Regions from separate parts of the Lysinibacillus sp. TE18511 genome, predicted to be linked through region 1. Evidence: riboswitches for the same ligand, from Rfam matches in the RefSeq annotation. Region 1 holds a riboswitch; each other region holds the start of a gene.
The links. Region 1 has a riboswitch for S-adenosylmethionine ahead of ACVWXS_RS19930 (YezD family protein). Riboswitches for the same ligand answer to the same signal wherever they lie in the genome.
Positions count from the first base shown of each region.

Region 1 (10,093 bases):
ATAATATGCACTTTGAGGAAATACGGTGAAATTACATATATTAATGGTAATAGTCGGTAGCAATTTATGATAACCCATACCTTTTTGCAATTGTGATGTATATAGTTGAGCCCAGTAAAATAATGTACGCTTAAACATATCGTGCTGATTAGACAATTGAATTTCAATATTAATCATTTGCTGATCCTGCGTTTTCACCACAATATCTAATCTTGACTGCTTATCATCCTTATATTCGCCACCAAATTCTTGTTTTATAAAAGCCACTTCTTGGATGGTATTTCGACCAGTTCGATTTAAAAGCGCATTAAGAAAAACAATGGTCATATGTTTATTTTTTTCGCTACCAAACATTTGTTTAAATGCATAGTCTACTTTCAAATCCATCAATTTCGTTAGCGGAATTCTACGTAAAGCCTTTTCACTCACAACTATCACCCCATTCACTTAAAGTTTGGTCATAAATCTTCATATTTTATATTATTTTAACATGCTTCAATTGTAGGACCAACTTCAAGAAATAAAAAACAAGCCTTCTGTAGTTTATTAAAAATAATTCTAATAGCCCTAATACATGACCATCGTTATCCATGTTAATACACAATGCTGCTGTTGAGGTATTATAGGAACGAATGTTATGTAATCCCCCTGCCGAAGAGACTGTAAAAGCTGCCCATCTATTCATGCAGATTCAAAAAACTAATTCCAGTTGGATATCCACGGCAGGTACTTTCAATAAAACTCATTGTATTGTTCTTCCTTTTTCTTTATAAGAGCATAAAAATAGACTCTGGCTATTCACCACAGTCCTAAAACGAAAGAGCTTGCAACTAACTTAAAATCGATAGCAGTTCTCTCAATCAACTAAAGGGCCAGCATAATAAGAAATGACAGCTCATATCTTCAGTATGAGAGGATGATTATGTGAAAGACCTATTAGAAAACGTATATCAATTATCTATAGCAGTCCTACTTTTATGTTCTGTTATTTCCGTTAGACTTCTAAAAAATTTAAAGCGTGAAAGAAAACTTTCTTACTTTGAATATACAATGTATTTAATCATTCGAATTGCGATTTTTTTATGGTTAGCTAGTTTTCTACTTATTCATTATGGTGCATAATTTACTTGACCATCTTCGTAATATCAACACCCTTGAGTAAAAAGGCAATTTTTTATCATTTGGAAATCACCAAACGATATGATGATGAGCCTAAAAGCTTTCTTTTATAACTTAAAGAAGCAACTGAAACTGTAGACAAAAGGTTTTTGAAGAAAATTATTAAGATTCACAGCTACTAATAGCTGAATTCTTTATTTCCAAAGAAGCAAAAAAATGTCGACAAAGTCTAAAAACGGCTTTGTCGACACTATAAAAGAGGCATCCTCATATAAGGATGCCTCTTTCTTATGGTTACATCATTAAAATTAAAGTTTTACGATGTTTGTAGCTTGTGGTCCACGTGGGCCTTCTTCTACTGAGAATTCAACTTTTTGACCTTCTTCAAGAGTTTTGAAGCCGTCACCTTGGATAGCTGAGAAGTGAGCGAATACGTCGTTTCCGCCTTCTACTTCGATGAATCCAAAACCTTTTTCTGAGTTAAACCATTTTACTGTACCTTGTGTCATTTTAATGACCTCCATTAATTGTATTAAATAAATATCATTTTTATAAGAAAAAAAATTCACATATTACAAAAAGCATCTAATAAAACACGATTACTCTTTGTAATATGTGAATTCATTGTTTTCTTTGTAAACGATTTTATTACATTCATTTTATAATATAAAATTATAAATGTCTAGTACAAAAGTGAATTTTTTTAAAAATAATGTGCTACAGTGGGAGAATTCCGCTAAAATAAGCTAAAAGCTGCCCTTTCTCAGATAAAAAGAGCAGCTTTCATACATTTATTTTCAATATCTTCTATTGATTAATGATAAATTCAAACTCTATTTAGAACAATCCTACCGCATGTCCTTCATGATCAACATCCATACGCAATGCTGCTGGTGCTTTTGGTAAACCTGGCATCGTCATAATGTCACCAGTTAAGCAAACTAAGAAGCCAGCACCTAGTTTTGGAATGACTTCACGGATTGTGATTGTAAATCCTTCAGGACGACCAAGTAAACTTGGTTGGTCAGATAACGAATATTGCGTTTTGGCCATACAAATCGGCATAGAGTCCCAGCCGAATTTTTCGATTTGAGCGATTTGCTTTTTCGCTTGGTCGGTAAATTGAACATCTTTCCCACCATACACTTTTTGCACGATCGTACGTACCTTTTCTTCAATGGATTCTGTTACTTCATATAATGGTAAGAAATTATTTTCTTCCTCAAGTACAGTTAGCACCTGTTCTGCTAGGGCTAGGCCACCTTTTCCGCCTTCTTCCCAGACATTTGTACGAGCAATACGTACATGTTTCTCTTGACACCAGTTTAATACTGCTTCAAGTTCAGCCTCTGTATCTGTAATAAAGCGATTTAACGCGATAATTGGTTCAACCCCAAATGTACGAACTGTTTCAACGTGCTTCTCTAGGTTTTCAATTCCTTGTAAAAGTGCATCTACATTTTCGCCAACTAGTGCTGTTTTCGCTACACCGCCATGCATTTTTAATGCACGAATTGTTGCGACGATCACAACTGCACTAGGTTTAAAGCCTGCTTTGCGAGCTTTAATATTCATGAACTTTTCAGCACCTAAATCGGAACCGAAGCCCGCTTCTGTTACAACGATATCCGCAAGCTTACGTGCTGTTTGTGTTGCCATAATCGAGTTACAGCCATGTGCGATATTAGCAAATGGGCCGCCATGAATAATAGCAGGTGTCCCTTCAAGTGTTTGTACTAAATTTGGTTTGAAGGCATCTTTTAATAATAATGTTAATGCTCCCTCTACTTGAAGATCACGTACGAATACAGGCTCACGATCAAATGTATAACCGAACACAATGTTTGCTATACGTTCACGTAAATCATCAATGCTTGTCGCTAAACAGAAGACTGCCATTATTTCTGATGCAACAGTAATGTCAAAGCCGTCCTCGCGTGGCATCCCTTGAACAGGACCACCGAGACCCACAACTACTTTACGAAGAGCACGATCATTTAAGTCCATTACACGCTTCCAAATAATACGACGAGGGTCAATGTTTAAAGCATTTCCTTGGTGGATATGATTATCAATAAAGGCTGATAATGCATTATTCGCCGTCGTAATTGCATGAAGATCTCCAGTGAAATGCAAATTAATATCTTCCATTGGTACAACTTGTGCATATCCACCACCAGTTGCGCCACCTTTTACACCCATTACAGGACCAAGTGACGGCTCACGTAAAGCTACAACAACATTTTTATTACATTGATGAAGTGCATCAGCAAGTCCAACAGTTACAGTTGATTTCCCTTCACCTGCTGGAGTTGGGCTAATGGCTGTTACTAAGACAACCTTCGCATCATCACCACGTGCTGTTATTTTTGAAGGATCAATTTTCGCTTTGTAGCGACCATATTGTTCAAGTGCATCCTCTGAAATACCTGCAGCTTTTGCAATTTCGGTAATAGGCTTCATAACCGCTTGACTAGCAATTTCTAAATCTGTTAAAGGTTGATTTTTCGTTGTCATATGGAATACCTACTTTCTATGTTGTTAAATTCCATTATAGTCTTTATTGTACAAGAAATCATAATTAGTTATACAAGCATTTCGACAATCAATTGACAACTTTGCTCAATTCATGTATGTTCTAAGTGAAAATGCATTTTTTCACATTTTCTCAATACTATCACGACTTGATTGATTTAGTTTTACATTCAAGCGCAATGGAGGCGAATGCTTATGCAACAGGGAATCGTAAAGTGGTTCAATAATGAAAAAGGTTATGGCTTTATTGAATGTGATGATGGAGAAGATGTATTTGTACATTTTACGGGGATCCAAGAGGAAGGCTTCCGTACACTTGATGAAGGTCAAAAGGTAACATTTGATGTAGTGGAAGGAAATCGCGGACCACAGGCGTCAAATGTTGTGAAATTATAAGCGTAAAGGAGCTGTTCGATTGCTGAACGGCTCCTTTTTAAATATTTGATGTTTTGTTTTCTATTGACTACTACTAGCTAAAACTTCAACGATTGATCCAATAAAAAGCTCCTGGAAATACTATTGTTTCTTTTATTTTTTCAGGATCTTTAAGTGTCACCCCAAATGGTCCCTCACTTAAATGACCAAGTGCCATCGCAGTTGCAGCATCTTTTTCATAAAAATCTAAACGAATATTCGGAAAGCGCAAGGACATATACTGTGAATGTTGCTCAGGCTCTGGTAATTGCAATACCTCCTGCCATAATTTCACGGTAGCTCGCACATCCTTTACATAAAATTGCACCGATTCCATTGTGATCGATTGTTTTGGATGGATTGCTCCACTTGCCTGTAATTGTGCAAAACGGTCCTCATCATCAGCAGCCCACTCGATTAAAAAAGGAAAATCAATTGCCTGCTCTGACTTCCCAAAATGCAATAGCTTCCATTCTACGACGGAGCCATCTGGTCTTGTTCGACTGCAAGCATCAGGACCATACACCTCAAAACCAAGTGCACGCAAACGTTGTCCTTCTTCTTCAATATTTTTTGTACGTAATGCAATTCGTGAAAATCCATAATGCTCCTGCGCCCGCTTAAACGTATAGTGTAGGGAATAAGGCAATTCCGCTGCATTTTCAAATAAATTACGATCATAAATTGCTATTTGCTCAATATAGTTTAATCCAAAGTAGCTTAGCGCATTATATGTCCCCCACATTGTGTGTTGACCGCCGTTAACTGTATGGATATTACGTTTGTTTAAAAAAACCTTTACATTGTCTGGTGATTGAACTTGATGAACTAGATGGTCAAAATATAAAGTCATGACTACCCCCCTTTTTTCTCCCACTATTATATACTTTACCTGTTAGTTTTGTTGGTTTAAAATAAAATTAAGAATATTCAATTTGTTAAGAAGTTGCTATATTTTATGCTAACTATTTCAAGATGCTCAGCAAGGAAGTTAATATTTGCTGAGCATCAAATAAAAAAGTTTTTCATTTAGGTAAATCGATGTTATATTCACATAAAATAGGTTCATCACCATAACGTGTGGTTGATTTCCGTTCCGACTGGGCGCTTTGCCGCTGACGCTTCGCTTTCGCGCAGAGCAGAGCTTCCTGGGGGCGTCCGATGAGCCGCTTCACTCGCGTTGCTCGCTCCAGGGTCTCATTTGTGACGCTGATCCCCAAGGAGTCGCCCAGTCTCCACTCCAATCAACTTATATACAAGGCATACGTCTTAACAAATGTCACCCACAACTTTTGGTGATGAACCATAAAATAACAAGAGGTGATTAGAATGACAGACAAAGTAGCTGCTTTTAAACTAGCATTGGGTAATTATCCAACAGGCGTTACGGTTGTCACAGCTTGTAATGACGCTGATGAACCTATTGGCTTAACTGTCAATTCCTTTGCGTCAGTTTCCATAGATCCACTCCTTATTTTATGGTCGCTCGACAAAAAATCACAGCTTCATCCATATTTTACAGCAGCTAAAAAGTTCGCTGTGAATATTTTAGCGAGCAATCAAGAACATTTATGTACACTATTTTCAAGTAAAATCCCAGATCGTTTTGCTCAGGCAAAGTGGTCAACTTCCGTTCACGGTCTACCGATTTTACACGACACTGTAGCCACTTTACAATGCACAACCATTCAACAAATCGATGCTGGAGACCATACGATATTTATTGGGCAGGTCCTAGCCATTGATAATGCACAAAAAGAGCCCCTACTCTATCATCGTAGACATATTGGGGAGATCCCTAAAAGTTTTTATAGCTAGGATACTATCTCATAAGCAATTAGAATTGACTACATCTGAAAATAGGATGGTTCATCGTGATCCATCCTGTTTTTTGTATCATAAACAATTGCTGAAGATTGAGCCATATTATGAAACGCTATTAACGTCGATGTCTTAAAAGAAGAATGTTCAATTTTAACGGAAATACCGCACAGCAGGACCTCTACAATAATCAAGCACCTCTGGCTAACTTCTAAAAAAGCCACAAATAAGCAAAGAAAATAATCCCTGCTTTCTTTGTGGCCTTCAAATATCTAGCAAACTGACATCCTATTATTTACTTTTTCTGTGGAAATCTCTGCTTTTCAAGTCTGTTAATCTGAACAATGACACCGTCTTGAATCGTAATGTTCACTTCTCCATATTCTAAATTCTGAATGGCCTTTGCAATTGCCTCTAGCTTTTTGTCATCGATCTTTGCCTGTTGAGTCATCCGATACACCCCTTCTTTTTACATACTTTTTGTACATAAGAGGCCAACGCATCAAATTGATTTATAGCCCCCTTATCTCTCAGATCGCCCTGTTGGATTTGGCACCTACACTATTGGTTGCCGAGGCTTCATTGGGCCAAGTCCCTCCACCTCTCTCGATAAGAGTATTATGTTTCTTGGAAATAATTCTATAATTCAGAAAACCTCTTGTCAATATAAATATTACAATTCCTAGTCGAATACTTTGTAATTAAGTAAAAAGGATTATTTAAAGTTCGAATATTTTAGTTAAGACGTTTATTTTCCTTGAAGCTTACTATATACAAGTTATTTTATTCCGTATTAAAAAGTAGTATTACTCCCACCATTCACTTATTACAGAGTGAAATGCATTTTCAGAAAACCTAACGCATACAACTTCCATTTTGTGAATATTCACAAAACAAAATGAAAAACTGTGCAGATCTTTTTCTCTACACAGTTTTCACTTTACGTATTTTGTAAAAAATCCATTAATGCTGACGCCGTTTTTTGCTTGCCCATTACCTTTATTGGTTCGCCTTCAGCCGGTACAATCCAATGTGGCTCATCTCCACCATATAATGACTGCGAGCTATTTGCTACCATAAACTGAGCGTTAGCCGATTCCATCCGTAGACGTGCGCGGGACAGTAAAAATTCCTCATCATCTGTTGCCTCGAGTTTAAAGCCCACTAAAGTAACATTCGGTTGCCATTCTTTTATTTGACCTAATACTTTAGGCGCCTTTTTAAAGTGAATGATAGGTGGCTCGTCAGATGGCATTTTACCTGCTTCCTCCATTAAATTTCCGGATTGGTCATATACTTTATCAATGAGCCAATCTGAGCCAGCTGCCGCCATAATAACGATATCCACCTGTTCTTGCTGAACAGACTGTCGAACTTTCTCGCCTAAATCCTCTATACCTTCAAATCGAATGGTACGCATTTTATCTTTATTTATCGGCAGTTGTGCGAAATAACCATGCAAATATAAGACGTTAGCTCCAGCCGCTAGTGCCGCCTCAGCTAAATAACAGCCCATCGACCCTTTTGATAAATTCGTATGCCCTCGCACACGATCCCATTTTTCAAGCGTTCCCCCACTTGTAATGAGTACGGTCTTACCTCGTAATGTCCCCATACACTCACCTTTTTTCTAAAAAATATACAAATACTATTTTAACTTAAGGATATGTAAAGCTTCAATGTTGTTTTTATAGGGCGTGTTGCTCTTCTCTATAATTTACCTCAAGATTTATGGATCATCACCATAACGTGTGGTTGATTTCCGTTCCGACTGGCCACAACTTTCAGTGATGAGCTAAAATCATTCCAAATTTTGTTCTTTCAACCAGTTTCTTAATATTTCCGCAAATTTTTTGGTCACTGGTGATGCCTGGTGTTTCATTGCTATTCCAATTGTACGATAGCCACCTTGTTTTAAAGGTATGGCTTTTATCGTAGTAGGCAAGTTATTCGTAACTAATTTCGGTAAAATACTAATGCCAAGCTGGTGAGAAATCATCGAAATGATCCCTACCTCTTCTGATAGTTCAAAACGAATATTTGGCTTTACGTGATATTGCTCTAAAAGTACTTTTACATCATTTGTCCCTTTATAAGAAGTCATGATAAATGGCATGTCTTCTAATTCCACTATATCAATTTCTGTTTTATCATAAAGTAGACTTTTATCAGAGACAATACACAACAATGGATCCTGCTGGAGTTCGATATATTGAAATTGCCCAGACTTTTGACCATTTAAAAATCCAGCATCAACCTCCCCACTCAGAAGCCATTGTTCAATTTCATAATAGTCTCCCTCTCGCAATTCGACTTGTATGCCAGGAAATTGATTGTCCATCATACGAACAATTTCAGGCATCCAGTTTGAGGAAATACTTGAGATGACACCAATTCGTACTTTTCCACGAGTAACACCAAGTATATGTGCAGCTTCCTGTTGTAGTAATTCCTCAGCATCAAGGACATGTCTCATTGCTCTTAACATTGTATCCCCTTCGCTCGTTAACGTGACACCCGCGCGGCTTCTATGAATGAGCGCAAAGCCGAACTCCTTTTCTAAACTCGAAACGGCATGGCTTACAGCGGATTGAGTTAAACCTAAAGCATCTGCTGCTTTTGTAAAGCTTGCTACCTCAGCCACTTTATTCAAAATCTCATATTTCACTAAACTCATTGCCTGTCCCTCTATATACATGAATTTTTTTAATACTAATCATTATAAACATTCGTTTTACTAATCACAATACAAGATATATAGTAATTTTTAGAATGAAAACTGTTTTAGTACACAGATTGTAGGTGAGCACAATGGGGATCCAGGGAAAAGCAAATTTATTGATGGTTATTGTGACAATGTTTTGGGGATTATCTTATACCTTTATGGTAATGGGACTTGAGACAATGGCAGTTTATAATGTGGTGGCATTGCGTTGTATCATCGCATTTTTGGCAGCAGGTATTATCTTTTATAAACGAATAATTAAGGTCGATGCAAAAACATTAAAATATGCAGCTATTCAAGGGTTTCTGTTATTCATTGTGTTCGCTCTTAGCTTAATCGGACTAGAAACAACTTCTGTATCTAATGCTGGATTTATTTTAAGTTTAACAGTTGTCCTAGTACCTATTTTCAGCAGTTTTATTGAAAAGAAATTACCTTCAAAATCAGTTAGTTTTGCGATAATTTGCACAATGATTGGTATTACAATTTTAACTACTCATGGCTCAGTTTCCTTTCAAAAAGGGGATATTGTAGTAGCCATCGCAGCACTATGTTATTCAATTTACTTATTATTAAATAGTTCATTTACAAAAAACGTTGAATCAATCTCCTATGGCATTTACCAGCTTGGTTTTGCAGGACTTTATGCACTTATCTTAACATTCATTTTTGAAACACCAACACTTCCAAGTACCACGACTGCATGGATTGCCATTATAGGGCTAGGTGTCATTTGTAGTGCATTTTGCTTCGTAGGGCAAACTGTTGCACAACAGTATACTTCTGCTACACATACAGGACTTATTTTTTCTTTAGAGCCGATTTTTGCAGCGATGTTTGCAATGATGTTTATCGGCGAAGGAATAACGATAAAATTATTAATTGGTGGTAGCTTTATTCTGATTGGTAACCTTGTTGCTCAATTAGAGCATCTTCATGTTTTACGCTTTATTAAAAAACAAGAACATGAGAAAGCTATTCATTAATATTGAATCCACACAATACAAAAAACCGAGTGATGCATGTACATTCACTCGGTTTTTTGTATTGTGTGGATATCTTCAAATTTGTTCTGCCTCATTCATACATACGCTCCTCGTAATGTTCAGGAGTTTCTACATTATCAATAGTAGATTCTAGTACAGTTTGACGTAGACTAAGCAGATAATGATTATCTTTCGAAATAGTTGATATCATCATAGACTCAATTAAATCCCACACTCAGTTAATAATACAATAGCACCTAGTTCTACGAGTTGAGCATAGTATGCTGTTTGTCCCTCAGTAAGATCAAATCTCTTTAATCCTTCTGTTACAGCTGATTCACCAGTAAACCATGATTTAAATTGATCCACCCAATTCCCTACCTCATGTGTTTTAACGTCAGTATCCCATTTTACATCCTCTAATTTGCTTGGATCCTTTGCAATAATGTGAATGTCCTCTATTTGAAATGCTTTTAATCGCATACTTTCTAAA
Region 1 covers NZ_JBSSFD010000035.1:31,380-41,472, forward strand. Annotated here, with positions in the region: gene ACVWXS_RS19890 (Rpn family recombination-promoting nuclease/putative transposase) at 1-429, opposite strand, end outside; gene ACVWXS_RS19895 (hypothetical protein) at 925-1,122, shown strand; gene ACVWXS_RS19900 (cold-shock protein) at 1,428-1,628, opposite strand; gene ACVWXS_RS19905 (formate--tetrahydrofolate ligase) at 1,957-3,636, opposite strand; gene ACVWXS_RS19910 (cold-shock protein) at 3,850-4,050, shown strand; gene ACVWXS_RS19915 (VOC family protein) at 4,136-4,921, opposite strand; gene ACVWXS_RS19920 (hypothetical protein) at 5,094-5,312, opposite strand; gene ACVWXS_RS19925 (flavin reductase family protein) at 5,398-5,886, shown strand; gene ACVWXS_RS19930 (YezD family protein) at 6,185-6,340, opposite strand; SAM riboswitch class I at 6,410-6,505, opposite strand; gene ACVWXS_RS19935 (phosphopantothenoylcysteine decarboxylase domain-containing protein) at 6,830-7,504, opposite strand; gene ACVWXS_RS19940 (LysR family transcriptional regulator) at 7,691-8,566, opposite strand; gene ACVWXS_RS19945 (DMT family transporter) at 8,701-9,600, shown strand; gene ACVWXS_RS19950 (general stress protein) at 9,823-10,093, opposite strand, start outside.

Region 2 (10,093 bases), on a different contig from region 1:
CTTCTTTGATAAATTAAATAGATCATTGCTACACCACAAAATCCTAAGAGAATAGCAATAATATACAAAAACAATTGAATAGATAATTCAATCATAATCATAACCTCGCAAATGTTCTTTTTAATTGTGCTTGAAATAAATTTAAATCAAATGGCTTAATTAAATACTCATCAACGCCACTTTCATATGCGTAGATCATATCTGACTGAGATTTTCTATTTGTCATCATATAAATAATAAATTTCTTTTGATTAGCCATTTGCCTTAATGCGTGTAAGACATTGAGGCCATTTTTACGAGGTAAAATATCATTCATAATGACGATATGCGTATGTCCAGATAAATACCAATCTGACTGTAAAAATTCGTATCCATCTGAAAAAACTTTTGTTTCCAATTGAAAGTGATCTACTATCATTTTTTGAACTGTCAATTCTAATACTTCGCTAAAAATAGCATTTTCCTCTAAAATACTGACTTTCACTCTTTTAATTGGCTGTGCCTTAAAGCTCGTCACGATTTCGATTTCCCAAGGTTCCGATAGTTGACTTAAAACTTCAAACTGTTTATCTATTAAATCTTCAAACATTACTTGATCATTTTTAATCTCTACAATGATTCCCTGCAATGTAAAAGCTGAATCGATTTTAGTAGGGAAGTTCTCATTTTTTACGAGTTGAAAAATTCGATTTAAAAACGCTTTTCCCTCCTCCTCACCATTTTGTGGTAGCAAAATTCCCCATCGTAAACTTCCCTCTAACTTAAAAAGCATATCGGTGTTCCGAACTTCGGATACAAAAAAATGAGCAATTTGTTCTTCTAATTTTTCAATCACATTAAATTGATGGGAATCAGTTACAGTTGCCTTTAAAAAAATAACTGTCATTTCCATATGTGAACGAATAACATTTGCCTTTAATACATCAAAAAGTGGTATAATATCACTTTCATTCAAAATTTTTACTTTTTGTGTAGCTTTAATTAAAGTGTCCATCCTATACTCCTCTTACATTTTTTTAATATGATATTTGATTGTTCTGTAAAACTATCATGATCAATAGATAGTTTTCATAGTTTCATGCGATTTTCTTATTTTTAAGTTCACTTATTGAAGTGCGGGAATCCATTACTGTAAAATTAAATAGAATATATTCCACAAAAAAATTGATGATTGCTAATACAATATCCGCTATAACAAATTTGTATAGACTCAATCATCTAATCCACCCTAAAATAAACTTAGTTTTATCAAATGAGTATAACTGCTTCTAGAACTTTCTACATAGAGGTACAAGCATTCTGTAGCTGACGCTTTGCTTTCGCAGCAAAACATCTACTGAAGGAAGATAAAAAATAGTTAACGGTCACACGAATATATACAAGATATTTTTCCTTAGTAATATGTGCTTCTTGGAGATACAGATAAAGGTAGGATATTGCTTTTTACTCGATTTCGTTATGTGCTTTTTCAACGTTTTACAGTATATCATATTAGAATCCTTTTTTAAGAATATCAGTTCAAACTAAACAAATTCTAAACAAATCAAAAATTTTAAAAATTCCATCAAAATACCATAGGATAAAATGAAAAAATCTGCTGTTTCCCCCACATAAGCTGAAGAAGTTTTACAGATTATTAGCTCATCACCATAACGTGTGGTTAATTTCCGTTCCGACTGGGAGCGTCCAGCCTTCATTCCAATCAACCTATAAACATGGCATTTTAACAAATGTCATCCACAACTTTTCGTGATGAGCTAGATTATTTCCTTTTATGACAACGAACAAATAAAGGAAAAATGCCTTTTTATCGCTGATTACAAGACAACTTTATCTCGGTTAATTAAATAGCCGATAAGATATTTATGGTCGCATTTCAATCCAACTTTCAAGATGGTGGATTGCAATACCATTAAAGCTCTGTTTTTCGGAAAAATATTTTTGAATTTTGTTCAATTGTCGATTCATATACGCTTCCCCTTCTTCTGAGAAGCTAACTAAGTCGCCCTCTGCTGACTTCAAAGATTCAACACCTACAACAACTTTTTTGTCCATTCGTTTAGCATATTCAATTTCATTTTTTACGATTTGTATAATGTCCTGTGAATTATCTCGATAAGCCATTATCGTCACACCATCTGAATAATTAATTAACCATTCAGATAAAATGCCTTTACCATATTTAGTCTCAAATGAAATTTCGTCATACCAAAAAGGTATATCTAATTCTAGAGGTAATTTTAATGACCTTGCTTTCATTTTGGCATGTATAACTAACTGTTGATAGGTTTGAATCGCGGTTGTTTGTTTTGTAGACCAAATATTTGTATCATATGGCTCAATATCTAGATGAATTCCTAAAAAACGTTGTGCCTCTGTTGCTTCACGTTGATAAAGCTCTAGCCAATTCATAAGTTGATTTTGATACTCAATGCCATTCTCTGTAATCCAATAGGCTTCCCCAGCAAGTGCGTATATTTGGATGTTTTTTGCGGTAGCCTTTTCAATAAAGCTTCGATAAACGCTTCTCGACATTTCATAATCAATTTGTAAATAAACTTTGTTTATTCGTTTACTTTCTAAAAATTGCAATGTACTGGTTTCGTTATCTACAAGTATCCACGGATTCCATATCCATGTAGAACGTTCATCTTCTGTAATACTATCTGCCTTTATAGTTGTACTATTTAGCGACATAAACATTATGCATATGATCACCAACTTTAACTTTCGACTATTAATAATTTCAGCCAGCCCCATTCATTCAAACTAGTTATACCATATCGAAAATTTATGTAAATAGAAATAAACAAAAAGAAGGATATCTCTCTTTTTACTATTATTCCTTATAAAGCAGGATTTTCTTCTTAGAAGACTGGTCAATCCCTCTCTATTTTTACAAAAAAAATAGTACAAACCTAAGTTTGTACTATTACATCCACTGAATGAGGATAAATTATTTAACTGGAACAACCGAGCCTTTCCACTTTTTAACGATGAAGTCTTGGATTTCTTTAGACGTTAATACTTCTACTAATTTTTTAATTTCTGGTTTTGTTTCATCACCAGCGCGTACAGTAATAATGTTGACATATGGAGACTCTTTATCTTCAAGAGAAATAGAATCTTCCATTGGATTTAGACCGTTGTCGATTGCGTAGTTAGAATTGATAAGAACTGCATCACCTTCATCATTTTCATACATTTGTACAAGCATTTCAGGACCTGTATTTGCGTCGAATTTGAACTTTTTAGGGTTTTCTTCGATATCTTTAAGCTCAGCAGATGTTTTATCTACTCCATCCTTTAGTTTAATTAAGCCCTTAGCTTCTAATAATGAAAGCATGCGCCCGTGGTCTGTAACGGAGTTAGAAAGTAAAATTGTTGCACCTTCTGGTAGATCATCAAGAGATTTATACTTTTTAGAGTAGATACCGATTGGCTCGATATGAATACCACCAGCGTTTACAAAATCATAACCTTTATCTTTAATTTCCTTCTCTAAATAAGGAATATGTTGGAAGTAGTTTGCATCAATTTCTTTAGCTTCTAAATCTTGGTTTGGTAATACATAGTCTTGATATGTTGCAATTTCAAGATCGATACCTTGTTTAGCTAAAATTGGTTTTGCTTGTTCTAGAATAACTGCGTGAGGTACATTTGAAGCACCTACTTTTAATGTTACATTTTCTTTACCGTCTGTTCCGTTTGTATCTTCTTTTTTACCAGCACCACAAGCAGCTAAAGCTAGTACCAGTACTGATAAGAATAATCCTGCTAATAATTTCTTCATTTTATTACACTCCTTTAATCTTGTTTAAATATGTTAGTGGTATAAAACCAAAATAACCCTGTAATTCTTAGCGTTTATCGGTTTTCGCTGTAATCATATCGCCAATCCATTGAATGATAAATACAACTACTAAGATTAAAATAGTCGCCATTAATGTCACATCTCCATGATTACGTTGGAAACCGTCTAAGAAAGCTGAATTCCCCAAACCGCCTGCACCGATAATACCTGCCATCGCAGTATAACCAACAAGTGCTACGGCAGTAACTGTAATACCTGAAATAAGTGCTGGTAACGATTCTGGAATTAGTACTTTCCAAATAATCGTTGACGTTTTAGCCCCCATTGAACGAGCTGCTTCAATAACACCCTTATCAATTTCACGTAATGCAATTAATACCATTCGTGCATAGAATGGTGCAGCACCAATAATTAATGCTGGTAAAGCTGCGTTCGCTCCGCGAATTGTGCCAAGTAAAAATTTCGTAAATGGAATTAATAAAATGATTAGCACAATAAATGGAATAGAGCGAAAAATGTTAACAATCGAATTTGTCAAAAAATTCACAATTTTGTTTGCCCATAGTTGAGTTGGACTTGTTAAAAATAGTACGATCCCAATTGCTAAGCCAAGTATAAATGTGATAACTGTAGAGATCGTTGTCATGTACAGTGTTTGATACGTAGCTTCCCACATTTTTTCCCAGTCGACATTCGGAAAGAGACTAGTTAGCATTTGCAATCACCTCCGTTTGTACTTCGACTGTATTTAAGTAGTTAAGTGCATCCGCAACATTATCCTTTGAGCCGTTTATTTGCACTATAAGTGTACCGTACGCACCATTTTTCGTTTGCGAAATATTACCATGTACAATGCTGACTTCCACATCAAACTGTTTCACAAGATGTGAAATGACAGGTTGCTCTGTTTTTTCTCCTACAAAGATCAGCTTTACAAGTTGTCCAGTAGGGTAATTTGCTTTAATTTGAGCCACAGTTTCCTGTGTTTCTTTCGTATCTGTAATTTGAGAAACGAATTTTTTCGTAATGGTAGCTTGCGGTGCTTGGAATACTTGTAATACCTCACCACGCTCTACAATTTCTCCGGCTTCCATAACCGCTACACGATGACAAATTTTGCGAATAACGTGCATTTCATGTGTAATTAATACGATCGTTAGACCTAAGCGTTCATTAATATCGACAAGTAGATCAAGAATAGCATCTGTTGTCTCCGGATCGAGTGCAGACGTTGCCTCATCGCATAATAATACCTCTGGGTTATTAGCAAGCGCGCGCGCAATACCTACACGTTGCTTTTGTCCCCCTGATAGCTGTGATGGATACGCCTTAGCACGCCCCCCCAAGCCAACAAGTGTGATCAATTCGTTCACTCGTGCTTCACGTTGTGCCTTTGGAACACCTGCGATTTCTAGTGGGAAAGCGATATTTTCCTCAACAGTTCTTGACCAAAGTAAATTAAAATGCTGGAAAATCATACTTACCTTTTGTCTAGCATCTCTGAGCTTTTGCCCCTTTATAGATGAAAATTCTTGATTGTTAACCGTCACCGTACCAGTTGTAGGCTTTTCTAAACCGTTTAATAAGCGAATCATCGTACTTTTACCAGCGCCACTATAGCCGATAATGCCAAAAATTTCACCTTTATTGATAGAAAGATTGACGTCTTTGACTGCAGTTAATTCGCCATTCACGGTTTTGTATTTTTTTGTAATATTCTGAAGTTGAATCATAGCGAATTCTCCTTTTCTCATATCAATTATGCCCCGACATAATAGCGTCCGGAATCGGTTTGTGCTTAGGCCTGCACGAGGGACGACACGATGTCGGTCATTTCGGTAATGCCACAGGACGTGGCGTTTTTACCGATGCAGGTCAGTTAGCCGTTATCGCATGGATGCGATGATTTTAGGCTAACATCCTATATTGAACTCATTTCCGATTCCATGACATCCGCCGAAGGCATTGAGCCAACGTGATGTTGGTCACTCAGTCGTGTGTTGGAAGTAGTTAAAAAGACCCCTTCACTTATAGACAAGTAGAAGGGGTCACGTAATTATACGCTAAACCGTTCTCTCATCTTTCAAAGATCAATCTTTGAGTGATTTGGCACCTTTTCACTTTGTGATGGTTGCCGGGCTTCATAGGGCACTTCCCTCCGCCACTCTTTATAAGAGTTCGATATATTTATTTTTTTTAGTATATTCGTACTTTATCACGCTATCAAAGTTCAGTCAATTGATTTTTTTAGCAATTCGTATAAAAATGGTACGGATTGAAAGGCATATACCTTTTCTGTTACTTTTCCGCCATCACACACGAGTAAACATGGTACACTTTCGATTTTATTATCAAAAGCTATGTGCTCTATAAAATTAATATTCGCTTTACCAACCTGTAGCTGTGGCAGCAATTGCTCGACAATCGTCATCATTTTCGATGCAACTGCACACGTTCCACACATAGGCGTATATAAATAAAAGGCAGCCTTTTCACCGGACTGTACAGCCGTATCCCACTGCTCTTTTGACCATTCTTCCATCTTTTCACGCAACCTTACAAAATATATTCATTATGGATTGAGAAGTGTGCACGCAGCAATATCATCGCTAACACCTTTCTCGGAGTTGTCTCAACTTCCTTATATGTCGGCATCGTACGTAAATGCTCAGCCTCTGGATAATGTCTGTCCATTAATGCCCGTAGCTTATCACCCGATGTATCTGCATCAAAAAATGTATAAAGCTCACAGCCCTCATATGGATCGAGTAACTCTTCTAATTGATGCACACCAATTGTACCATTCGTACAAAGTATTATAACATCTTCACTTAAAATAGGTTTAATTTGAAGTTTATCCGAACGACCTTCGACAATTAAGCATTTTCCCTCGAACATCACGCCACCCCCATTAGACATATACCTTATAGCTCATTATATCCATTACGCTCTGTCGGTGATCATATAAGACACCCATTGATAAGGGCCTACAACGGCTTTCGCCTCCCCAACTATAGTGGGAAATGAATGAAGATAATAAAAAACGCCGGTGATTTCCGACGTTTTTTAGGGCTTGTCTTATTCAGCAATCATTTCTTCGTATTGCTCAGCTGTCATAAGCTTTTCAACTTCTGATGCATCAGCAAGCTCTACAACGATCATCCATGCTTTTTCATATGGTGATTCATTCACGAATTCTGGGCTATCTTCTAAATCTGCATTTACTTCAACTACTGTACCTGAGATTGGTGCGTATAATTCAGAAACTGTTTTTACAGATTCTACACTACCGAATGGATCATCTGTTTTAATTTCGTCGCCAACTTGTGGAAGCTCAACGAAAACGATATCTCCAAGTTCAGATTGTGCGAAGTGAGAAATACCGATACGTACTTTACCATCTTCTAATTTTACCCATTCATGCTCTTCAGAGTAACGTAAGTCTTTTGGTGTGCTCATGCAATAAACCCCTCCATAAAATATGTAGTATATTCACTTTCAGTTTGCCATACTTCTCCTATAAAAACAAGGATAAATAGGGTTATTTCCAAGCTTGCTCAAAATCTGATTCTTTAAACCCTAAAGTTACTTTTTTCCCATCTGTTACGATTGGACGTTTAATCAGCATACCATCTGAAGCAAGCAGTTCAAGCTGCTCCTCTTCAGTCATGTCAGCAAGCTTATCCTTTAAGCCAAGCTCACGATACTTCATACCAGAAGTATTGAAAAATTTCTTTAACGGCAGTCCACTTTCTTGCCATAAATTTGTTAATTCGTCCTTTGTAGGCGGTTGCTCGACAATATGTACCTCTTCGAATGAAATCTCATTGTCCTTTAACCATTTTTGAGCTTTTTTACAAGTAGTACATTTTGGATAATGAATAAATTGAATCGTCATTTAAAGGCTCCTCTACAATCATTTTTAGGACACTACATTTTCAGCGTCTCCCTCATTTTCTGTAGTATACCATCATAACAGTTATGAACCAAAATGAAACTCATTATGACAAAGCGTGGGGGTGATTTCCGTTCCGGCTGGCTGTGCGAAAGCGCAGCGGCAGCAACAACTTGGTTTTGTCTGTGCGAAAGCGCAGCGGCAGCAACAATTTGGTTTTGTCTGTGCGAAAGCGGAGCGGCAGCAACAATTTGGTTTTGTCTGTGCGAAAGCGCAGCGGCAGCAACAATTTGGTTTTGTCTGTGCGAAAGCGCAGCGGCAGCAACAATTTGGGCGAAGGAAATGTCTCGTTGCTCCAAAATGTCGATCGCTGATAAAATATCTAGAACCGCTGATAATAACATGAAAACCGCTGATAAAATACCAAGAATCGCTGATAACAACATGAAAACCGCTGATAAAATACCAAGAATCGCTGATAACAACATGAAAATCGCTGATAAAATACCAAGAACCGCTGATAAAATAGAATCGCGCGCCTAGCTGGAACGGAAATCCATCCCTCGTTTTGCCGAAGAGCCTTATTTTTATTTTCAACAAAAAACCTAGCTATCTCATCTATGCGGATAGCTAGGTTAGTCTGCAATATTAAACTACATATTTTTCAGCTTCAATTAATTTAACAGAAGCTTCGCGTTTCTTCGCGATTAAGTTGTACGGATTGTTGCGCGTTAACTTACGTAGTGCAGACAATGTCATGCGTGCAGCGTCGCCGTCTGCTGAAGCAAGAATCGTATCTTTTGCTTCTTTTTCAATTTCTGCAAATGCTTCTTGGCAGAAGATTTGAGTGTAAAGTAATTTTTGATGTGCTTTTTCAACTCCGTCACGAGCAATCGCTTTTTCTGTACGTAATACAGCTGATTCCATAGCGAACAGTTGGTTTGTGATATTTGCAATATTCACCAATACTTCTTGCTCTTGATCAAGCTTTGCGCCGTAGCGTTGTGCTGCTAAACCTGATGCTAATACAGCAATTTTCTTCGCATTTTTCACAAGATACTTTTCTTGTGCTAGCGGCTCTGTGCCAACATCCTCAGGCATTAGCATAAGAAGCTCCTGTTGTAAGTTTTGAGCAACTTGTAGCAATGGCAATTCACCTTTTAATGCCTTTTTCATAAATGTACCTGGTACAATCATGCGGTTAATTTCATTAGTACCTTCAAAAATACGGTTAATACGTGAATCGCGATAAATACGCTCTACTTCGTATTCAGCCATAAAGCCGTAACCACCGTGTAATTGAACCGCTTCATCTGCAATGTAATCTAAAGTCTCAGAACCAAATACTTTCGCAATAGAACATTCAATAGCATACTCAGCAATTGCACTAGCAATAACTTTCCCTTGCTTTTGCTCATCTGGGCTTAGCTGGCTTAAACGATCCTCAAATAAACCTACAGTACGATAATTTAATGACTCAGACGCATACAATTGTGAAGCCATTGTCGATAATTTTTCTTTTGTTAGATTGAAATCAGACAACTTTGTTTTAAATTGTTGACGTTGGTTTGTATATTGAATCGCTAGCTCTAAAGCACGCTTCGAGCCACCAATCGTTCCTACCCCCAGTTTATAACGACCGATATTTAAAATATTAAAGGCAATAACATGACCGCGACCCACTTCACCTAATAAGTTTTCTGCAGGTACTTCCGCATCTTCAAGTACTAATGTACGAGTTGATGAAGATTTAATACCCATTTTCTTCTCTTCTGGTCCAACCGATACACCATTGAAAGTACGTTCTACGATAAATGCTGAGAATTTGTCGCCATCAATTTTTGCATAAACAACAAATACATCTGCAAAGCCTGCATTTGTAATCCATTGCTTTTCACCATTCAAAATATAATGTGTACCTGCATCATTTAACTTCGCAGTCGTTTTTGCACCTAATGCATCAGAACCTGAACCTGGCTCTGTTAATGCGTAGGCAGCAATTAATTCACCTGACGCAAGCTTCGGTAAATACTTTTTCTTTTGATCTTCATTTCCAAAAAGTACGATTGGTAAAGAACCAATACCTACATGTGCACCGTGTGTAATAGAGAAGCCACCAGCAACAGACATTTTTTCTGCGATTAATGCAGAAGAAACTTTGTCTAAGCCTAGACCCTCATATTCTTCAGGTACATCTGCACTTAGTAAGCCGAGCTCACCTGCGCTTTTTAGTAGACGAACTGAATGCTCAAATTCATGGTTTTCTAATTTTTCAACGACTGGTAACACTTCATTTGCAACATACTCTTCTGTTGTTTTAGCAATCATCTTATGCTCATCTGTGAAATCTTCTGGTGTAAATACACGATTTAATTCCACATCTT
Region 2 covers NZ_JBSSFD010000005.1:136,836-146,928, forward strand. Annotated here, with positions in the region: gene ACVWXS_RS05885 (HEAT repeat domain-containing protein) at 1-95, opposite strand, end outside; gene ACVWXS_RS05890 (response regulator transcription factor) at 98-994, opposite strand; gene ACVWXS_RS05895 (amidase) at 1,864-2,703, opposite strand; gene ACVWXS_RS05900 (MetQ/NlpA family ABC transporter substrate-binding protein) at 2,957-3,793, opposite strand; gene ACVWXS_RS05905 (methionine ABC transporter permease) at 3,861-4,529, opposite strand; gene ACVWXS_RS05910 (methionine ABC transporter ATP-binding protein) at 4,519-5,547, opposite strand; SAM riboswitch class I at 5,888-5,991, opposite strand; gene ACVWXS_RS05915 (thioredoxin family protein) at 6,045-6,356, opposite strand; gene ACVWXS_RS05920 (toprim domain-containing protein) at 6,371-6,712, opposite strand; gene gcvH (glycine cleavage system protein GcvH) at 6,893-7,273, opposite strand; gene ACVWXS_RS05930 (arsenate reductase family protein) at 7,356-7,712, opposite strand; gene ACVWXS_RS05935 (hypothetical protein) at 7,818-8,252, shown strand; gene ACVWXS_RS05940 (acyl-CoA dehydrogenase family protein) at 8,358-10,093, opposite strand, start outside.
Region 2: linked by a shared signal. The riboswitch ahead of ACVWXS_RS05910 (methionine ABC transporter ATP-binding protein) and the one ahead of ACVWXS_RS19930 (YezD family protein) in region 1 are both predicted to bind S-adenosylmethionine.

Region 3 (10,093 bases), on a different contig from region 1:
CATATTAACATATGGATATAAATGCGAAACAGCATATTCTCGCTTTACATGGCGTCGCAAATCAGCCGGAAGAAAGACAGATGCTTCTTTTACCGTGCGCGCAGGCTTTACAGTTACTTCTTTTGCAGGACGAGCCGCTCTTTTTTCGTCTGCCTCTAAGCGTTTTTTCCGTGATTCCTCAATTTCAACTAAGAAGTCAGCACGTGTATCTGTTCCCATTAACCGATTCGCCTGCTCTAATCCTTGCATCGCATCCTTTGAATAAATGACAGGTCCATTATATTCGCCGGCGATTTTCGTTTCAGTAAAGCGACGAGATAATGCAGCCCCTCCTACTAAAATCGGTACGTCAATACCCGCTTCCTTGAAGTCCTGAGCTGTAATAACCATTTGCTGTGCTGATTTTACAAGTAAGCCAGAAAGCCCAATGAAATCTGGCTTTTCCTTACGAATTGCTTCAATTAATTGGGCAGGTGTTACTTTAATGCCAAGATCAACAACCTTATAGCCATTATTACTTAAAATAATATCGACTAGGTTTTTCCCAATATCATGAACATCACCTTTTACAGTAGCAAGTACCATTTTCCCCTTACCAGTACTCTCTTCATTTTTCTCCATAAATTGTTCTAAATGTGCCACTGCTGCCTTCATAACTCCTGCTGATTGCAATACTTCCGCTACGATTAGCTGATTATCATTAAATAAGCGACCAACCTCAGCCATTCCATTCATTAATGGTCCATTAATAATATCTAGTGGCATTTCGAAAATTTCACGAGCAGCATCTAAATCCTCAATAAGACCTTCCTTTGTACCTTCTAAAATATAGTAAGCCAAACGACCTTCTACCGTTTTCGGAATATCTTCCTCCGTTTTTTCCTTCTTTTTATCACGATAGAAATCCGTGAAGACTGCTAATGTTTCGTCATTTGTATTAAAGAGTAATTCATTGGCTAGCTTAATTTCCGCTTCAGGGATAGATGCATAACGTTCCAGCTTTTCGGTATTAACAATTGCATAATCTAAACCAGCCTGTGTACAGTGATATAAATACACAGCATTTAATACTTCCCGACCTACAGGTGGTAATCCGAATGAAATATTACTTACACCAAGCACTGTTAATGTACGTGGCATTTTTTCTTTAATAAGGCGAATTCCTTCAACTGTTTCAAGTGCTGAGCCAATATACTGCTCATCTCCCGTACCTACAGGGAACATTAATGGGTCAAAAATGATATCCTCAGGTGCAATGCCCCACTTTTCTGTTAACAAATTATAGGATCGCTCAGCAATCTCTAGCTTGCGGTGTCGATCAACCGCCATGCCTTGCTCATCAATTGTACCCACAACTAAAGAGGCACCATATTTTTTCACTAACGGTAAAACTGCATCAAAACGCTCCTCGCCATCTTCTAAGTTAATAGAATTTATGATAGCTTTCCCTTGAGAAAACTTAAGTGCTTCTTCAATTACTTTTTCATCTGTCGAGTCAATAACAAGAGGTACTTTTACTTTTTTTACAACCTCTTGCATAAAACCTTGCATATCAGCTAATTCATCGCGGTCAGGATTCGCTAAACAAATATCAATAACATGTGCTCCATTTTTCACTTGGGCACGAGCGATTTCAGCTGCTTCCTCAAACTTTCCGTCAATAATTAAATTTTTAAACTTTCTAGAGCCGATTACATTTGTACGTTCCCCAATAAATAATGGACGCATGGAATCGTCGTACACTAATGGCTCGATACCTGATACTACATGACCATGCGTTGCAACTGGTAATTGGCGAGGCTTTTCGTCCCTTAGCACCTCTCGAATTGCTGCAATATGTGCTGGCGTTGTACCACAGCAACCTCCGACAATATTCAGCCAACCCTTTTCTGCAAAACCTTTTAATTTCTGAGATAACGATTCAGGCGACTCATGGTAGCAACCTTCCTCATCAGGTAAGCCCGCATTCGGATAACAACTAATATAGCCAGTTGAAAGCTCTGCTAATGAGCGAATGTGGTCAGTCATAAACTCTGGTCCCGTCGCACAGTTTAAGCCGACTGATAACGGCTTAATATGCTCAATGGAAATGTAGAAAGCATCGATTGTTTGACCGGCAAGTGTCGTGCCCATCGGTTCAATTGTTCCCGATATCATCACAGGGAGCTCTTTTCCAGTTGCTTCAAAAGCGCGAGATACGCCTAGAGTCCCCGCCTTAACATTCAACATATCCTGACTTGTTTCTAGCAATAGAACGTCCGCCCCAGCTTCGATTAATGCCTTGGCCTGAACGTAAAAGTTTTCCTCTAACTCATCAAATGAAATACCACCTGTTACCGACAAGGTTTTTGTAGTTGGCCCCATAGCCCCCGCTACAAAACGTGGCCAATCGGATGTTGAAAATTCATCTACTACTTTGCGCGCAATTTCCACAGCACGTTTATTGATTTCTTCTGCCTTCTCGCCAAGATCATATTCGTTTAGTACAAGTGGTGTTCCACCAAATGTATTTGTACAAATAATATCTGCTCCAGCCTCTAAATATTTTCTATGAACTTTTTCAAGCACATCTGGTCTAGTTAGCACAAGATTTTCATTACAGCCATCGTATTCTTCGCCGCCAAAATCCTCCGCTAATAAATTTTCATTTTGTAGCATTGTACCCATTGCGCCATCAAGAATTAATATTCGTTTCTCAAGTTGTTCTTCAATCAAGTGCTTAGCCATTTATACTTACCCCTTTTTTCTGTTCATCCAATTGCTCAATATATTTCATCAATTCAAGTGTCATATCATAGCGCAGAAACGGTGTGATAAGATAAATACCATTGAAATATTCCGCTGCTACTTCTACTAATTCCTTGGCAATTGCAATCCCTTCTAGTGTTGCGCGTTCCTTATCATCACCACAAGCCTTCATACGCGTTAACGCATCATCTGATAGTTTGATGCCTGGTACTTCATGATGTAAAAACTCCGCACTTTTATAGCTCGTTACTGGCATAATACCTATATATATTGGTGTTTCTAAATGCTTTATCGCCTCGTAAATTTCCACGATTTTTTCCTTTGTATAAACAGGCTGTGAAATAAAATAATCTGCCCCATGTTCAATTTTCTTTTCTAATCGAGACACAGCACGATCCAGTACACGTACATTAGGATTAAACGCTGCCGCTACAGAGAAATTTGCCTTTTTACGAAGTGGTTTCCCTGAGAACGATACACCTTCATTTAACTGTTTTATTAATTGGATTAGTTCCATTGAAGATACGTCATAAACGCTAGTCGCCCCTGGGAAATCACCTACCTTTGTCGGATCTCCAGTAACCGCTAAAATATCATGAATCCCAAGTGCATTTAATCCCATTAAATGTGATTGAAGACCAATTAAATTACGATCTCGGCATGTTATATGTGTCAATGGGCGTACCCCATGTACTTCTTTTAATAAGGCACCCATCGCAATATTACTAATCCTTGGCGATGCCAGTGAATTATCAGCCATCATGACTACATCTGCGCCAGCTTTATACAATTTTTCGGCACCTTCAATAAAGCCTTCAATTTCTAAATGTCTAGGAGTATCTAACTCCACGATAACTGAGCGTTCTCGTTTTACTTTTACATGTAATGGCTCATAACTTGGCGGCTCTGCCTCACGTAAAACTGCGATTTTTTCTGGCTTTGCGTGCTTTTCCTCAACTGGAGATAGCGCCTCTAAATACTTTTTCACTGCGGCAATATGTTTGGGTGTCGTACCACAGCAACCACCTATTAAACGCACTCCCTGATCACGAAGTGCTACAGCTGCTCGCCCAAAATAATCTGCCTCAGATTCATAAACGACACGGCCATCCTCCAAATCAAGAAGAGATGCATTCGGATACGCTGACATAAATGCCTTTTCAGGAAGCTCTACACCTTCAAATGCTTGAATAGTATGGTGTGGGCCTAAGCGACAGTTAACACCTACGATATCAGCACCTAGCGCTTCAAGTTTATGTAAAGCGGCGTTTAAACTCATTCCATTTTGCAAAATGCCTGGTTCGTGCATAGAAACTTGCGCAATAATCGGTAATTTTGTTTTAGCCCGTAGCATTGTTAAAGTTGCTGTCAGCTCTTCAAAATCATAATAGGTTTCAAGCAAAAGACCATCTGGATTTCCCGCAAGTAAAACAGTTGTTTGCTCTTCAACCGTTGCTAGAATTTCCTCCAACGTTGCATCACTCTTTCGAATACCACGGATTCCTCCAATAGTACCCAAGACAAATTGTCCACCATCTGCCGCCGCTCGTTTGGCAATCGTAATAGCAGCTTCATTAAACTGCTGCACACGTGATTCTAATCCATAGCGAACTAATTTTATGGCATTAGCTCCATAAGTGTTTGTTTGAATAATGTCGGCTCCAGCTGCTATATACTCTCTATGAATCTTTTCAATTAATTCTGGTCTCTGAACATTCATTTCCTCATGGCAGTACTCCAAGCCATAGCCATATAAAAGCGTACCAATTGCACCATCTGCCGTAAGAACATTCGTTTTTAACTTTTCAAGCAATCCCATAAAACTAGCCTCTCTTCCCTTATCTATAAAATAAAAAAGCCTTCTCAAAAAAAGAAGGCTTTTACGTTTCGTAATTGTTTTTCCTTCTCATCTTCGACACATTGGTCTTCTGGATTTAGCACCTGACAAAAAGTTGGTTGCTGAAGCTTCATAGGGCCAGTCCCTCAGCTTCTCTTGATAAGAATGTAGTATGAATTTTTTAAATAATTAAAAGAATCATATCGTTTACGAACGATAGAGTCAAGACTATTTCACTGAACAAAAGATATTTTATACGAAAAAAATATTATATTTTGATTTTTATGAAACAATTACAATAGTTTTTCAGCAAGTTCTTCACCAATTTTTTTCCCGTTTTGAATACAAGCACCTATGCCTACTCCAAAATAAGAGCATCCTGCTATTAATAAATTGGGATAGTTGTTCTCAAGCTCTTGCACTAGACCTTGCAACGCCTCACGATGTGCCAAGTCATACTTCGGCATTTGATCAATCCATTTTGTCACATCGACAACAGTTGGTTTTTCCTCAATCCCCAAGCTTTTTCTTACATCCTCTAAGGCAACAACTGCTAATTCTTCATCTGTCATCATACGCAATCTCTCATACGCAGGGTTAATGCTCTTATAAAAAAGTCGTACAAGTAATTTCCCTTCTGCAGAGGTGTGCTTCCACTTGCGACTTGTCCACGTTGCTGCATTACATATAACATCGGAATTATGTGACACAATATAGCCTGTTCCATCTGCTGGTAATCTATGATCGGGTACGTCAAATCCTAAGTAAATCGTAATGGCTGATGCAGTATTGAATTGTCCAAAATAGCGGTTCAATGATTCATCTTGCAATAAGTTTTGTACCGAGTCGTTAGGAAGTGCCAAAACAACATGATCTGCTTCAATCATTCTATCGTTTGCTAAAGTAACGATATATTGATTCTCCTGCTTTTTAACACTAGTCGTAGCAATTCCTTTCACAATTTCTACATCTGTTAAAGTTTCTTCAAGTCGTTCAATTAGTGACGATAAACCATTTTTAAATGAAATAAATTTTTTATTAGCAGCTTTCACAAATTGCTCTCTGTTTGCATCGAAACCTTTAATAATACTACCGTAATCATTTTTATAATCGATTAAATACGGTAAAGTGGAAGCAATTGAAAGTTGATTTAAATCTCCCGAATATACACCTGCAAGTACTGGTGCTATTTGGTTTTGAACAAGCTCCTCACCTAAATAATACGTTAAAAATTCCCCAATAGAGCTTTCCTTTGTAAACCCTTCATTTGGCATTGTTAAATCCTTTAATGCTACTTTTTTCCCTTCTTCCGATACAAGCGTACTTTCCTCAAGAGATGGTAAGCTCATTGGAATACCGAACGTCGAGTCTGTTGGGATAGCATGTAACTCATTATTTGTATAAATATACGAAATACCAGTTTCGTTATAAACAAGATTCTGTTTAAAATCAAGTTCCTCTACTAACTCTAAAACACCTTTATGACGTGCAACAATGGAATCTGCTCCTGTTTCCAGGATAAAGCCTTGTTCATACTCTGAGTGCAGCTTGCCACCTAGATATGTATTTTTTTCAACGAGCACAAGCTTTACATCTAGGTTTTTCTCTCGAATCTGACGTTGCAAATAATGCATTGTACACAATCCTGTAATTCCGCCACCTAATACAACAACTGTTTTCATGTTAAACCGCCCCTATTTTTAGTTCTTTATTCAGTATAAACTTTTTTACCTAAAAATTACGCAAAACACTTTACAAATTTAGCAAAAATGGAGCTACCCAGCATTTGGGATAGCTCCATTTTTTTCATTACTATATATTATGTAGAGATCATCAAAAATACTTTTGCGTGCGTCATTTCTTCAAACTTTATGAAAACACCCATCTAACGTACCCTAGACTCATTGGATTCTATATATTAATAGTTGATATAGTGTTTTTTATATCCTAGAGTGTGTAGTGTTTTTTATATTAATTAGTTTAGATTTTGGGCAACGTTCGCTAATTTTTCAGCAGAACTCGTTACCTCTTCAAAGGCAATACCTAATTCATTGAGAATTTCTGCTATAGCTAGAACATCTTTTTCCATACAATCATTTTGTTCTTTAGCTTCAGTCATAGAATCTAATATTTTGGTAAATTGTCCTTCTGTTTGTACCATATTTTCTTCCCCAGATTCGACCTCTTCTTGTATATTACTAAGGGAATGAACAAGTTTATCAATCCGATCATTCGTTTTGTGTAATAACATCGCTACAGAAGTAACAGATTCTTTTGTTTGAATCGATAATTTTCGAACCTCATCCGCAACAACACTAAAGCCTTTACCTGCTTCTCCAGCACGAGCCGCTTCAATAGCTGCGTTTAAAGCTAACAAATTTGTTTGGTTCGCAATATTCGTGACAACACTCATGATCGATTCCATTTCCTTTGACATCTCAGTCAACTGTTCAGTATTTTCCGTTATATCATTAAGAGAATGAATAATATTATTCATATTTTGTGATTGACTTTTTAATTGTTCCCGACCTTCTAATGCCTGATTCTCAGCCATCGCCGACACTTGAAGTGATTTTTTGGCTAGTCGTTTAATTTCATCTGATTGTTTACTTAAGCGCTGAAATGAGTTATTTGTTTCCTGAGATATTGTGGCAAGACCTTCTGAAGATTCTACTATTTTCTTCTCCACCACTTCTTTTTTTCGTTCCATCGTTTCCTTATGCTGCTCAACAGTGTTCTCAAATGCTTCTAGAACCAATTGTTGCTCAAAATTAGAAATCTTCGAAATAGCTCGAATTGTACTGAACTGGTCCTTTGGATGAGTTATATACTGCTCAACTAAATCAATAAATGATACCGTCAAATCTTGAAAAGCACAAATATACCATTGTGTTCTTAGACCTATATGTACATGTACCTTTGCAATTTTAATTCGTCTAAGATAAAACTCTTCATCAATGATCCCATTAAACATTTCGATAATATGCCGACGTAGTGTAACCTTCAATTTTTCTACAGAACTATGTCTATTAATAATATCTACTAAGTCACGTTCAGTTACAATCATTGAGTAAAACCTGTCAACAATTCCATCAATATTATCCATAACAAATGGTTGAAAGGCTTTTAAATATTGTAAATCCTGCTTTGTTAAATTTAGCATTTCAATTTGCTTTACCATTGACTGGCGATTTGGTACATCCATTTTTACAATGTATTGTTGCAAATCTAGCGCCGTTGTCTTTCTCTGTTTTTGAAAAATCACACATTTTCCTTCTTTCATAACGTGAACTTTTGCAAGGCTGAGGAATTTACAAAAATATTAGAAAACACGCTCTTATTTTCGATCATATACAACAGATTAATATAACGAAATAACACCAAATGAGCCAAAATTATTAACCGCTGTTTCAAAATCACTCAATATACCTTATACATTTTATAAATAACTGTCAATTTCTTATGCTCATTTTTTTAACATAAATTGCATAAAAAGTCCTTATCATCAAACTAATTACTCAGAAACGTAAAAAAGCTACCAATATACTATTTGGTAGCCATTTTATATCATCTTTTGTTATTCATGCTTATTTCTTCTTGTTTTTGTTTGTCGAAATTATCTCGTCATTATATTAGTATTTATACAATAAGTAAAAACTAACGATATATACCTATGATAAAACCGCAAACAAAGACCTTCGAACCAAGTGCCGAAACGGAATAATTGAATCGAAATACCCGTGAATTTTTAACAAAAAATTTATATTCCTTTTAATTCTTGAAGTAAAATAGCTGCCTCCTCATTACCTGCATCTGCCGCAAGTCCATACCACTTGATCGCCTCTTGAATATTTCTAGCTATTCCGTCCCCTTTATTATAAATATGCCCTAGTTGTAATTTAGCTTGAGAATCGCCTTGAAGAGCAGCCTGTTTAAACCAATGTATTCCCTTTTCTATATTGCGAATACCTGTTAATCCTTTGCTCCAAATAAATCCTAAATCGTAAAAAGCGTCCACATGATATCGCTCCGCAGCTCTTTCATACCAATATAGCCCATTGTTCGCATCTCTAGGTTGGCCTAAACGCCCCTCTAAATAGATTCCTCCCAGCCTATATTGTGCTTCAATATAGCCTGTTTCAGCAGATTTTTTATAGTAGATAAATGCTTGCTCATCATCAATGTCAACGCCTAGTCCCTGCTCGTAAATAATTCCGAGCGTAAACATTGCCTCTGCAGCGCCTTTTTTTGCGGCGAAGTCGAACCATTTTTTCGCAAGTACCATATTTTCTTGTACACCTTCACCGTTAAAGTACATATCGGCTAAGTTATTTGCTGCGTCTGGATGCCCTTGTTTTGCCGCAGCCTCATACAATATAAAAGCCTGATTATAGTTTTCTTGCACACCTATACCTTCAAAATAAAAATTACCAAGTGCATATTGTGCGTCAGCATTGCCCTGTGCTGCCGCTAACTCAAACCACTTTATCGATTTTTCAGGCTGGAAATGTGTATCGTCAATTGCACTATAATATTCTCCAAGCTGAAATTGAGCATCTGCATCCTGTTCCTCAATGGCATCTTTGTATAAGTCAATAATTATCTCATGATCCAAATCTTCTTCATCAAACGCCATTACCTGATCATCTTGGTGAATAAAATACCATTCCAATACATCAAGTACATCATCAACAACTTCAACGCGATTCGCTAACTTCTCCAACGAAGAAATTTGCCAAATGAATATATAAATAGGGAGTGGTATGGCTTCACGCAGTAAATCATCATATTCAGCTAAAAGCGTTAACACATTCTCCTGTACTGACTGTGTCTGCTCTGGATGTATAATTTGTAAATGTCTTTGTTGATTTTTTTTCAAAAGTCCTCGCACAACTTGATACAATATTTTGTGCAAGACTGTTAATTTCACTTCTTCAACCGTTATCAAATTAATCTTTTGTGCAAACCACGTATCTTGTGTTTGCGTGAGCTTTTGCAGGGATTCAATTCGCTCGTTATTTTGTTTTGCTAAAAATTGTCCATACATTAGTTTCCCCCCTTGCACAGTATCAATTTCACCTTGGCCTACTTGTAGCTGTCGCTTTACTTTCGCTACAGAAAACATTTGTAGCTGTCGCTACAGAAAACATTTTAGCTGACCCTCCGTTAACACTTCGCTTTCGCGTAGAAAAAAATCTGCTGAATGAATATAAAAACTGCCTTACCAATATTATATGGAAGATAGTTCTAAATTGGTTACACATATGATCTCAATATTAATCCAATAAAGAATGTGATGAATAAAAAGATAGTAACATGAATCCATTTATACATTTCTAATAAACCGATAAATTCACGAGTAAAGGCATTTGGTAAATAGTAAAGGGCTGTCTTTGAACCAACACCTTGTGCATCTAGCCTAGCCTTTTTGGCATAAATACTTGCTCGAAAAACATGAAAATTATTCGTCACAAATAAAGATCGATATTTTTTTCCTTGGGCATGTTT
Region 3 covers NZ_JBSSFD010000030.1:13,944-24,036, forward strand. Annotated here, with positions in the region: gene metH (methionine synthase) at 1-2,727, opposite strand, end outside; gene ACVWXS_RS18510 (bifunctional homocysteine S-methyltransferase/methylenetetrahydrofolate reductase) at 2,720-4,567, opposite strand; SAM riboswitch class I at 4,652-4,751, opposite strand; gene ACVWXS_RS18515 (protoporphyrinogen oxidase) at 4,879-6,267, opposite strand; gene ACVWXS_RS18520 (protoglobin domain-containing protein) at 6,561-7,850, opposite strand; gene ACVWXS_RS18525 (SEL1-like repeat protein) at 8,346-9,710, opposite strand; gene ACVWXS_RS18530 (YdcF family protein) at 9,842-10,093, opposite strand, start outside.
Region 3: linked by a shared signal. The riboswitch ahead of ACVWXS_RS18510 (bifunctional homocysteine S-methyltransferase/methylenetetrahydrofolate reductase) and the one ahead of ACVWXS_RS19930 (YezD family protein) in region 1 are both predicted to bind S-adenosylmethionine.